DNA from 2 places in the Alteromonas sp. AWQ4_252 genome. Region 2 is predicted to be linked to the other one. Evidence: predicted binding sites of a transcription regulator. Region 2 holds the regulator's gene; the other holds the start of a gene.

Region 1 (3,849 bases), 1.8 Mb from region 2:
TGAGAAGGGCCTTGGCTTCGTCTAACTCGTTATTTTCCAAAGCCATGGCGGCCAGACCATTATATGCAGCATCATTGTTGAATGGGAGTTCAAGCATGCTTTCATAAGCGGCCTTAGTACATGCTTTATCATTGAGTTTGTTACACGCTGTGGCCCGTATTTGAAGCCATGCTGACTTCTGCCGTGCACCGAGTCGCTTGTAATCGGTAAATTCAACAATTTCGGTGAAGTGGTTCATAAACAACCATGCTGTACCCAATGGTTCAGCGACAAGGTTTAAATCTGCGCCCATTTCTATGGATTCAGAGAATTCCAATTCTGCTGCTCGAACGTAGCCGTTTTGCAGCAAAAGGCGACCCATCAATATCTTAGCGGTAAGGTTCTCAGGGTCTTTTTGTAAACTGTTTTTCAGATGTACAAATGCGGTTTCATAATCATCATTATTAAAGGCGGTAAGTGCTTTTTCATAATCCGCAAAAGTAGTACAAAATGCGGTTGTCGAAAAAGCAATAAGTCCAGTACAGAAAACTGCTTTTCGAAAAAGCCTTTCTAACGATTGTTGAATATTCATAAATAACACCTGAATACTGTAAAGAGAAAAAAGGTGGCAGCTGCCACCTTTCAATTGCTAAAGCTAATTATAGAGTAGCCTAACAGATTAAGCGTTACGCTTTCTGCGCCACATGGCCAGTGCACCGCCCATGAATAACATGGCAAATGTTCCTGGTTCTGTTACTTCTGTTGGGGTTCCTTTGGTGTTGAAGCCAATACTAGCCAACTTAAACCCGTCATCGAACATCTTGTGACCGATATCGCCAAATACCGTGTTGTACGCCCCGATGATCCAGTACTGTGAGTACACGTTTTCGAATTCAACCATGGCGAGGTGGTCATCGTCACAGTTTAGTACGTCGAAGGAACCAACAGCCATTGCATCACCAGCTACGTCGCTCCAGGTATTAGAGCCTGACTCGAGCATTGTTGTGTCGTCTAAAGCGGCAACCGATACCTGGGTGTCGTCGTCTTTCCACAACCAGCTAAATGTAGCGCCCGTTACATTTACTGCCTCGTCGAAGGAAATCAGAACATAATCGTAGTCAGTGTCAATGTGATATCCATAGGAACCACTTTGCCATGACCATTTTACTTCTTTTTCATTGTCGACAGAGTGATCTGGTGAGTATCTGGCTCTCTCATCCTCATTGACAACACCATAACCCCCACCATACTGTCTAAGCTCTGCTTCTTCAATATTGACGTCTGAGTATTTACCGTAGCCATATTTGGAGCCAATTCTCGACCAATCCTTTGTATCAGAATAGGCCGAAGCATTGATGGTCACGCCATCAACTTCTGCGTTGGTGATTCCATCACTAGCAAGGCTATACATCAGATCATCACCAAAGTAATCAGCTGCGTTACAGCCATCACCGGTGTTACCACCTGTGCCACAACCACTGTGCCAACCTCCGCCACCGGCGAAAGCTGGGGCGCTCAGTGCACCGGCAAAAACTATTGCCGTAACTGATGCTATTTTATTTAGTTTCATCTTATGGACCCCTTTTATACCTCGATTATATACCTCAAATCACACCAAGCATTAATCGTGCCCATTTTTAAGTTAATGATTTATATGTATTTTAAGTGTATTTTGAAACTATTCAAACTTAATGCGTAAAATATACTGACATCAGACGAAAGTAGTGGAATAGACTAAAGTTTATATATAACAGTAGGTTAAGATAACATTTTAAAATGTCTAGTTGTGTATTTATATTTATACTCAAATATATATCTGCAAACCTGCTGTGCTACTAAGGAAAATATGTTGGTAAGTAAGAAGTGGTGATCGAGATAGTAAGGTCGTACGTTTGAAGAGTGCGTGGGCGCAGCTTCTGTGAAATAATAGTAGCAGAATAAAAGATGATGAGGTCTTAATGACAGATACAAAACGCAAAGGCATTTATTTGCTCCCTAATTTACTTACAACCGCCGGGCTGTTTTCGGGTTTCTACGCTGTTGTTGCATCAATGAACGGTAGCTTCGAAGCCGCAGCGGTTGCTGTGTTTGTAGCAATGATATTTGACGGGCTGGATGGACGAGCTGCCAGGATGACCAATACGCAAAGCGCTTTCGGAGCTGAATATGATTCTATGGCCGATATGGTTTCCTTCGGTGTAGCACCAGCTCTGGTAGCTTATAACTGGGGGTTGAGTGAGTTGGGTAAGCTAGGATGGTTAGCTGCTTTTATCTATGTAGCGGGTGCAGCGCTGCGACTTGCCCGATTTAACACCCAAGTAGGTATCGCAGATAAACGGTTCTTCCAAGGCTTAGCGAGTCCTGCCGCGGCGGCCGTTGTGGCTGGGTTAGTGTGGGTAGGTGTAGAATATAACGTGCGGGGCAATGATTACGGTATCATCGTCGCCTTAGTTACCAGTGCTGCAGGCTTACTCATGGTAAGCAACTTCAAATACAATTCTTTCAAAGAAGTGAACTGGAACGGTAAAGTCCCGTTTGTTGCTCTACTTATTATTATGCTTATTTTTGTTGTGGTCGCTACTGAACCAGCACTGGTACTTTTCCTGGTATTTGCTTTATACGCTTTAGCAGGCCCAATAAATACGTTTAGAACAGTAGATAAGGTGACGCTACAGGATGTAGTAGGCGATCACGAAGACAAAGATGCAGACTTCTCACCTGATAATGTTGATAAACAAACATCTAATGAAGTCGACATGTCTGATGGCAGCGGTGACAAAGATGATGAATCTGCCAAGCCAAAGTCATGAATAATCTGAAACAATAATAGAATTCGACTATGGCAGACTGTACAAAATAGGCATGATTGTGCGAACTGTACCCAGTTTGAATAAAAAGCGACCGAACAGGTCGTTTTTTTGTTTTTATTTATAAAGGGGGGTTGACCTGAATTCTGATATGCGTAAAATGCGCGTCCTCGGTTCAGGGAGGTCGCTAAAAGCCATCCGGAACGAGTTTGAAAATTAGTTTTTTTGAGTGAAAAAAAATCAAAAAAATGATTGACAAAAAATTGGTGCAGAGTAATATACGCATCCCGCTTGAGACGGCATATAGCAAGGCTTAAGCAAATGTTCTTTAACAATTTATAACAAGACAATCTGTGTGGGCACTCGTTAAGAGTGTCAACCGACGATTCATAAATAGTTTTTCGATTTTAATTGAAGAGTTTGATCATGGCTCAGATTGAACGCTGGCGGCAGGCCTAACACATGCAAGTCGAACGGTAACAGGAATAGCTTGCTATTTGCTGACGAGTGGCGGACGGGTGAGTAATGCTTGGGAACTTGCCTTTGGGAGGGGGATAACAGTTGGAAACGACTGCTAATACCGCATAACGTCTACGGACCAAAGGGGGCTTAGGCTCCTACCTGAAGAGAGGCCCAAGTGAGATTAGCTAGTTGGTGAGGTAAAGGCTCACCAAGGCGACGATCTCTAGCTGTTCTGAGAGGAAGATCAGCCACACTGGGACTGAGACACGGCCCAGACTCCTACGGGAGGCAGCAGTGGGGAATATTGCACAATGGGGGAAACCCTGATGCAGCCATGCCGCGTGTGTGAAGAAGGCCTTCGGGTTGTAAAGCACTTTCAGTTGTGAGGAAAGGTTGGTAGTTAATACCTGCCAGCTGTGACGTTAACAACAGAAGAAGCACCGGCTAACTCCGTGCCAGCAGCCGCGGTAATACGGAGGGTGCGAGCGTTAATCGGAATTACTGGGCGTAAAGCGGACGCAGGCGGTTTGTTAAGCTAGATGTGAAAGCCCCGGGCTCAACCTGGGATGGTCATTTAGAACTGGCAGACTAGAGTCTTGGA
Region 2 (3,849 bases):
AACCAATGGCAACCGTTACATAGCTGCGGTTGTTCCTCTCAAGGTGAGGTAACCAGGTGATAATAAGGTTTTGAATCTGGTAGATGAATTTGGTAACGATGGGCTGTGAGCCAAGAAATACCTGAACGGGTGCATCCAATCCGGTGAGGTGTTTTAAGTCGGGTTCCCAGTGAGGATTTGGCAAAAAACGGGCGTCAAACACGTAATCGGCATCTTTGGGAATTCCGTGTTTAAATCCGAATGACTCAAATACCAATACCAAACGTGAGCTTTTCTTACCCAGAATGCGCTCGCGAATTAATTCTGCCAGTTGGTGAATGCTCAGTGTATCTGTATCGATGTTGAGATCGGCCCGTTCCGCGATGGGCGCTAACAGCGCTTTTTCAGTTTGTATTGCGTCAGATAAAGATTTATTCAGCTTTGCAAGGGGGTGCAAACGACGAGTTTCACTGAATCGCTTAAGCAGCATATCGTCGCTGGCGTCAATATAAACGATAGTCACTTCCCAGGAGGCGGGTAGATAGTCAAGGATTTCTACTAAATCGCTGGGATCTTTTGGTAAGTTACGCACATCTATGCTGACGGCAACCTGGTCGTATTCGTCGGCTACCGTGTGGGTAAGTGCGGGTAATAAATTGACAGGAATATTGTCGACACAATAATAGCCCAAGTCTTCCAGTGCGCGCAGAGCCACCGATTTTCCTGAGCCCGAGCGGCCGCTGATGATAATAAGTTTCACGGGCGTTTCTCCTAAACGAACGTGTAGAACAGTTCCTTTAACAATAAGTTACTGTAAAGCGCGGATAATATCATCACTTGTTTCCGCTTTTCTGATAGTTTTTATCGTTTCTTTATCACTGAGCTTACCTGCTACCGTGGCAAGGGTTTGCAGATGCCCCTCTGTTTGATCCTGAGGAACCAAGAGCGTAAAGAAAATATCCACAGGCTTACTGTCGATGGCGTCAAAATCGATAGCTGGCTTACTGGTAACAACAATGGCAATTACGTGGTCAAGCCCCTCGAGCCGGCCATGAGGTAACGCGATGCCGTTCCCAATCCCTGTGCTACCCATGCGTTCTCGTGACATGAGGCTACTAAGCACCACTGCTTCGTCTATTTCCGGGTTATTTTTAGCGGCAATGCCACTGATTATTTCCAGAATGCGCTTTTTGCTATTGCACTGGACCGCACACTCGGTGCGATCCAGGCTTACTATGGCTTGTATATCCATGGTTTAGTGCTTTTTCAGCTTTTCCTTATGTTTGAGTACTTGCCTGTCTAACTTATCAACCATGCTGTCAATTGCAGCGTACATGTCTTGATTCTGCGAGGATGCGAACACCTCCGCGCCACTCAAATGAACAGTTGCCTCCGCTTTCTGATTAAGTTTCTCAACATTCAGTATGACGTGTACATTCGATATGTGATCGAAGTGTCTTTCCAGTTTACTGAACTTAGTATCGACATAATTACGCAAAGAATCAGTGATCTCAACATGATGACCGGTAAGGTTGATTTGCATATTTCGTCTTCCTTATTGTGAGCAGCCTTAGTTAAATTAGGCTTTTGCGTTGGTTAGACGGTGGAATCGATAGTGATTCCCGGTACTTTGCTATTGTTCGCCGTGCCACCATAATACCTTGGTCGGCCAACAATGAAGCAATCTTGCTGTCGCTTAGTGGTTTGCTCGGCTTTTCGGCCGCAACCAGCTTCTTAATCAGCGCTCTAATCGCCGTAGATGAGCACTCGCCACCTGATTCAGTGGCAACGTGACTGGAGAAGAAATACTTCAACTCAAAAATGCCTCGGGGCGTGTGCATATACTTTTGTGTAGTCACCCGCGAAATGGTTGATTCGTGCATATCTACCATTTCCGCCACGTCGTTTAATACCATGGGCTTCATCATTTCCGGACCGTGTTCAAAAAAGCCCATTTGCTGTTGAACAATGCAATTTGCTACCTTCAACAAGGTATCATTCCGGCTTTCGAGACTCTTGATGAACCACTTGGCTTCTTGCATGTGAGAGCGAATAAATTGGCTGTCACTGCTGTTTTTGGCCCGTCGACTCATGGCCGCATATTGCTGATTAACACTGAGTTTCGGCAGGCTGTCAGGGTTGAGTTCAACTACCCAGCGACCATTTTTCTTCGCCACTGACACATCGGGAATAACGTACTCAGGTTCTTTGGTAATTAGCGCACTACCAGGACGAGGATTCAACGTCTGTAACAAGCGCATGGCTTCCCGAAGCTGATCTTCTTTGAGGCGGGTTTTACGCATTAACGTACGGTAATCTTTACTGCCGAGTAAATCTGCATAGTCTTTTAAAATCAACTTTGCTTCTTCTAACCACGGCGTTTCAGGCGCAAACTGATTTAACTGCACCAATAAACATTCCTGAGGCGTTCTGGAACCTGAACCAATGGGATCGAACATCTGAATGCGTTTCAAGACACATTCCACTTCATCCTCTTCCACCGGTTCTTCCATATCCTCACTGTTGACACTTTGTAGAATGTCGTCGACGGTAACAGTGAGGTAGCCGGACTCGTCGATGGAGTCGATAATGGCTAAGGCAATTGCGCGGTCGGTGTCTGAGAAAGGGGTTAACCGCATTTGCCACAATAAATGGTCTTGAATGTTCTCAGTGGTTTCGCCCTGAAATACTTGTTCGTCGTCACCGCCGGAAGAAGGCCCTGGGGCAGGGGCTGATGAGGCCGAAATGTATTCATCCCAGGTGCTGTCAATGGGAAGCTCATCGGGTAAGTCGTTTTTTTCAAGCGCTTCGCCGGTGTCCATATTATCTGATGCAGACGCGCTCACAGCTTCCTGTGCGCTGTCGTCGTTATCGATATTATTTTTCTCAACTACCTCGTTATCTGCGCCTTCATCTACTTCCAGCAACGGATTTGAATCCAGTGCTTCCTGAATTTCCGCCTGCAAATCGAGCGTAGACAGTTGCAGCAATTTAATTGCCTGCTGTAACTGCGGCGTCATGGTTAGTTGTTGACTAAATTTTAGCTGTAAAGATGGTTTCATCTACGTCTTATTATAACTCTTAAAAAGGATACCCGACAGAATGCCTGCCGTGCCTGCGATAATTCGCATTGCTATCAGGGCTATCTTAACTATAGCCTGAATTGCTCGCCTAGGTATACATCTCTCACTTTTTGGTTACTCAATACTTCTTCGGCAGTGCCTTGAGCAATGAGTTCCCCGTGGCTGACAATATACGCTTCTTCACATACATCCAGAGTTTCACGCACATTGTGATCAGTGATAAGAATGCCAATACCTCTGTCACGTAAATGCTGAATGATCTTCTTTATATCATTAACCGAAATAGGGTCAACACCAGCGAAGGGTTCATCGAGTAAAATAAATTGCGGATTGGCTGCAAGCGCCCTGGCAATTTCAACCCTGCGTCGCTCTCCCCCGGATAAACTCATTCCTGTACTATTGCGTATATGGTTAATATTAAATTCATCAAGTAGCGCATCTGCTTCAGCTTCCCGTTGATGTGTTTTTAAATCTTTACGGGTTTGCAAGATGGCCATGATGTTTTCATGAACAGTAAGCTTGCGAAAAATCGACGCTTCCTGGGGCAGATAACCAATCCCCTTTCGTGCCCGTTCGTGCATTGGCTGATGCGTAAGCTCTTGATTATCTATATTGATTTTGCCTTTATCCAGCGGCACCAGACCTACTATCATGTAAAAAGTCGTGGTTTTTCCAGCGCCATTTGGCCCCAAAAGACCTACGATTTGCCCGGTTGATACCGACAGACTCACATCCCGCACAACTTGTCTGGATTTGTAAGACTTAGCGAGATGCGACGCAGATAAAG

What was found. Region 2 encodes sigma-54, which starts transcription at its own class of promoters, with help from an activator protein. Its sites were predicted from a motif close to GTTGGCACGNNNNTNGNNT; they were not measured.
Region 1: xdp1 (exosortase-dependent surface protein XDP1) is a predicted target of sigma-54. The motif match lies at 1,596-1,614, and genes of this name have one in related genera.

What each region holds. Positions count from the first base shown of each region.
Region 1 covers NZ_JBSWSV010000001.1:3,584,267-3,588,115, reverse strand. Annotated here, with positions in the region: gene prsT (XrtA/PEP-CTERM system TPR-repeat protein PrsT) at 1-571, opposite strand, end outside; gene xdp1 (exosortase-dependent surface protein XDP1) at 659-1,549, opposite strand; gene pssA (CDP-diacylglycerol--serine O-phosphatidyltransferase) at 1,938-2,789, shown strand; rRNA gene ACXACM_RS15750 (16S ribosomal RNA) at 3,195-3,849, shown strand, end outside.
Region 2 covers NZ_JBSWSV010000001.1:1,810,925-1,814,773, forward strand. Annotated here, with positions in the region: gene rapZ (RNase adapter RapZ) at 1-739, opposite strand, end outside; gene ptsN (PTS IIA-like nitrogen regulatory protein PtsN) at 788-1,231, opposite strand; gene hpf (ribosome hibernation promoting factor) at 1,235-1,522, opposite strand; gene ACXACM_RS08120 (RNA polymerase factor sigma-54) at 1,554-3,041, opposite strand; gene lptB (LPS export ABC transporter ATP-binding protein) at 3,131-3,849, opposite strand, start outside.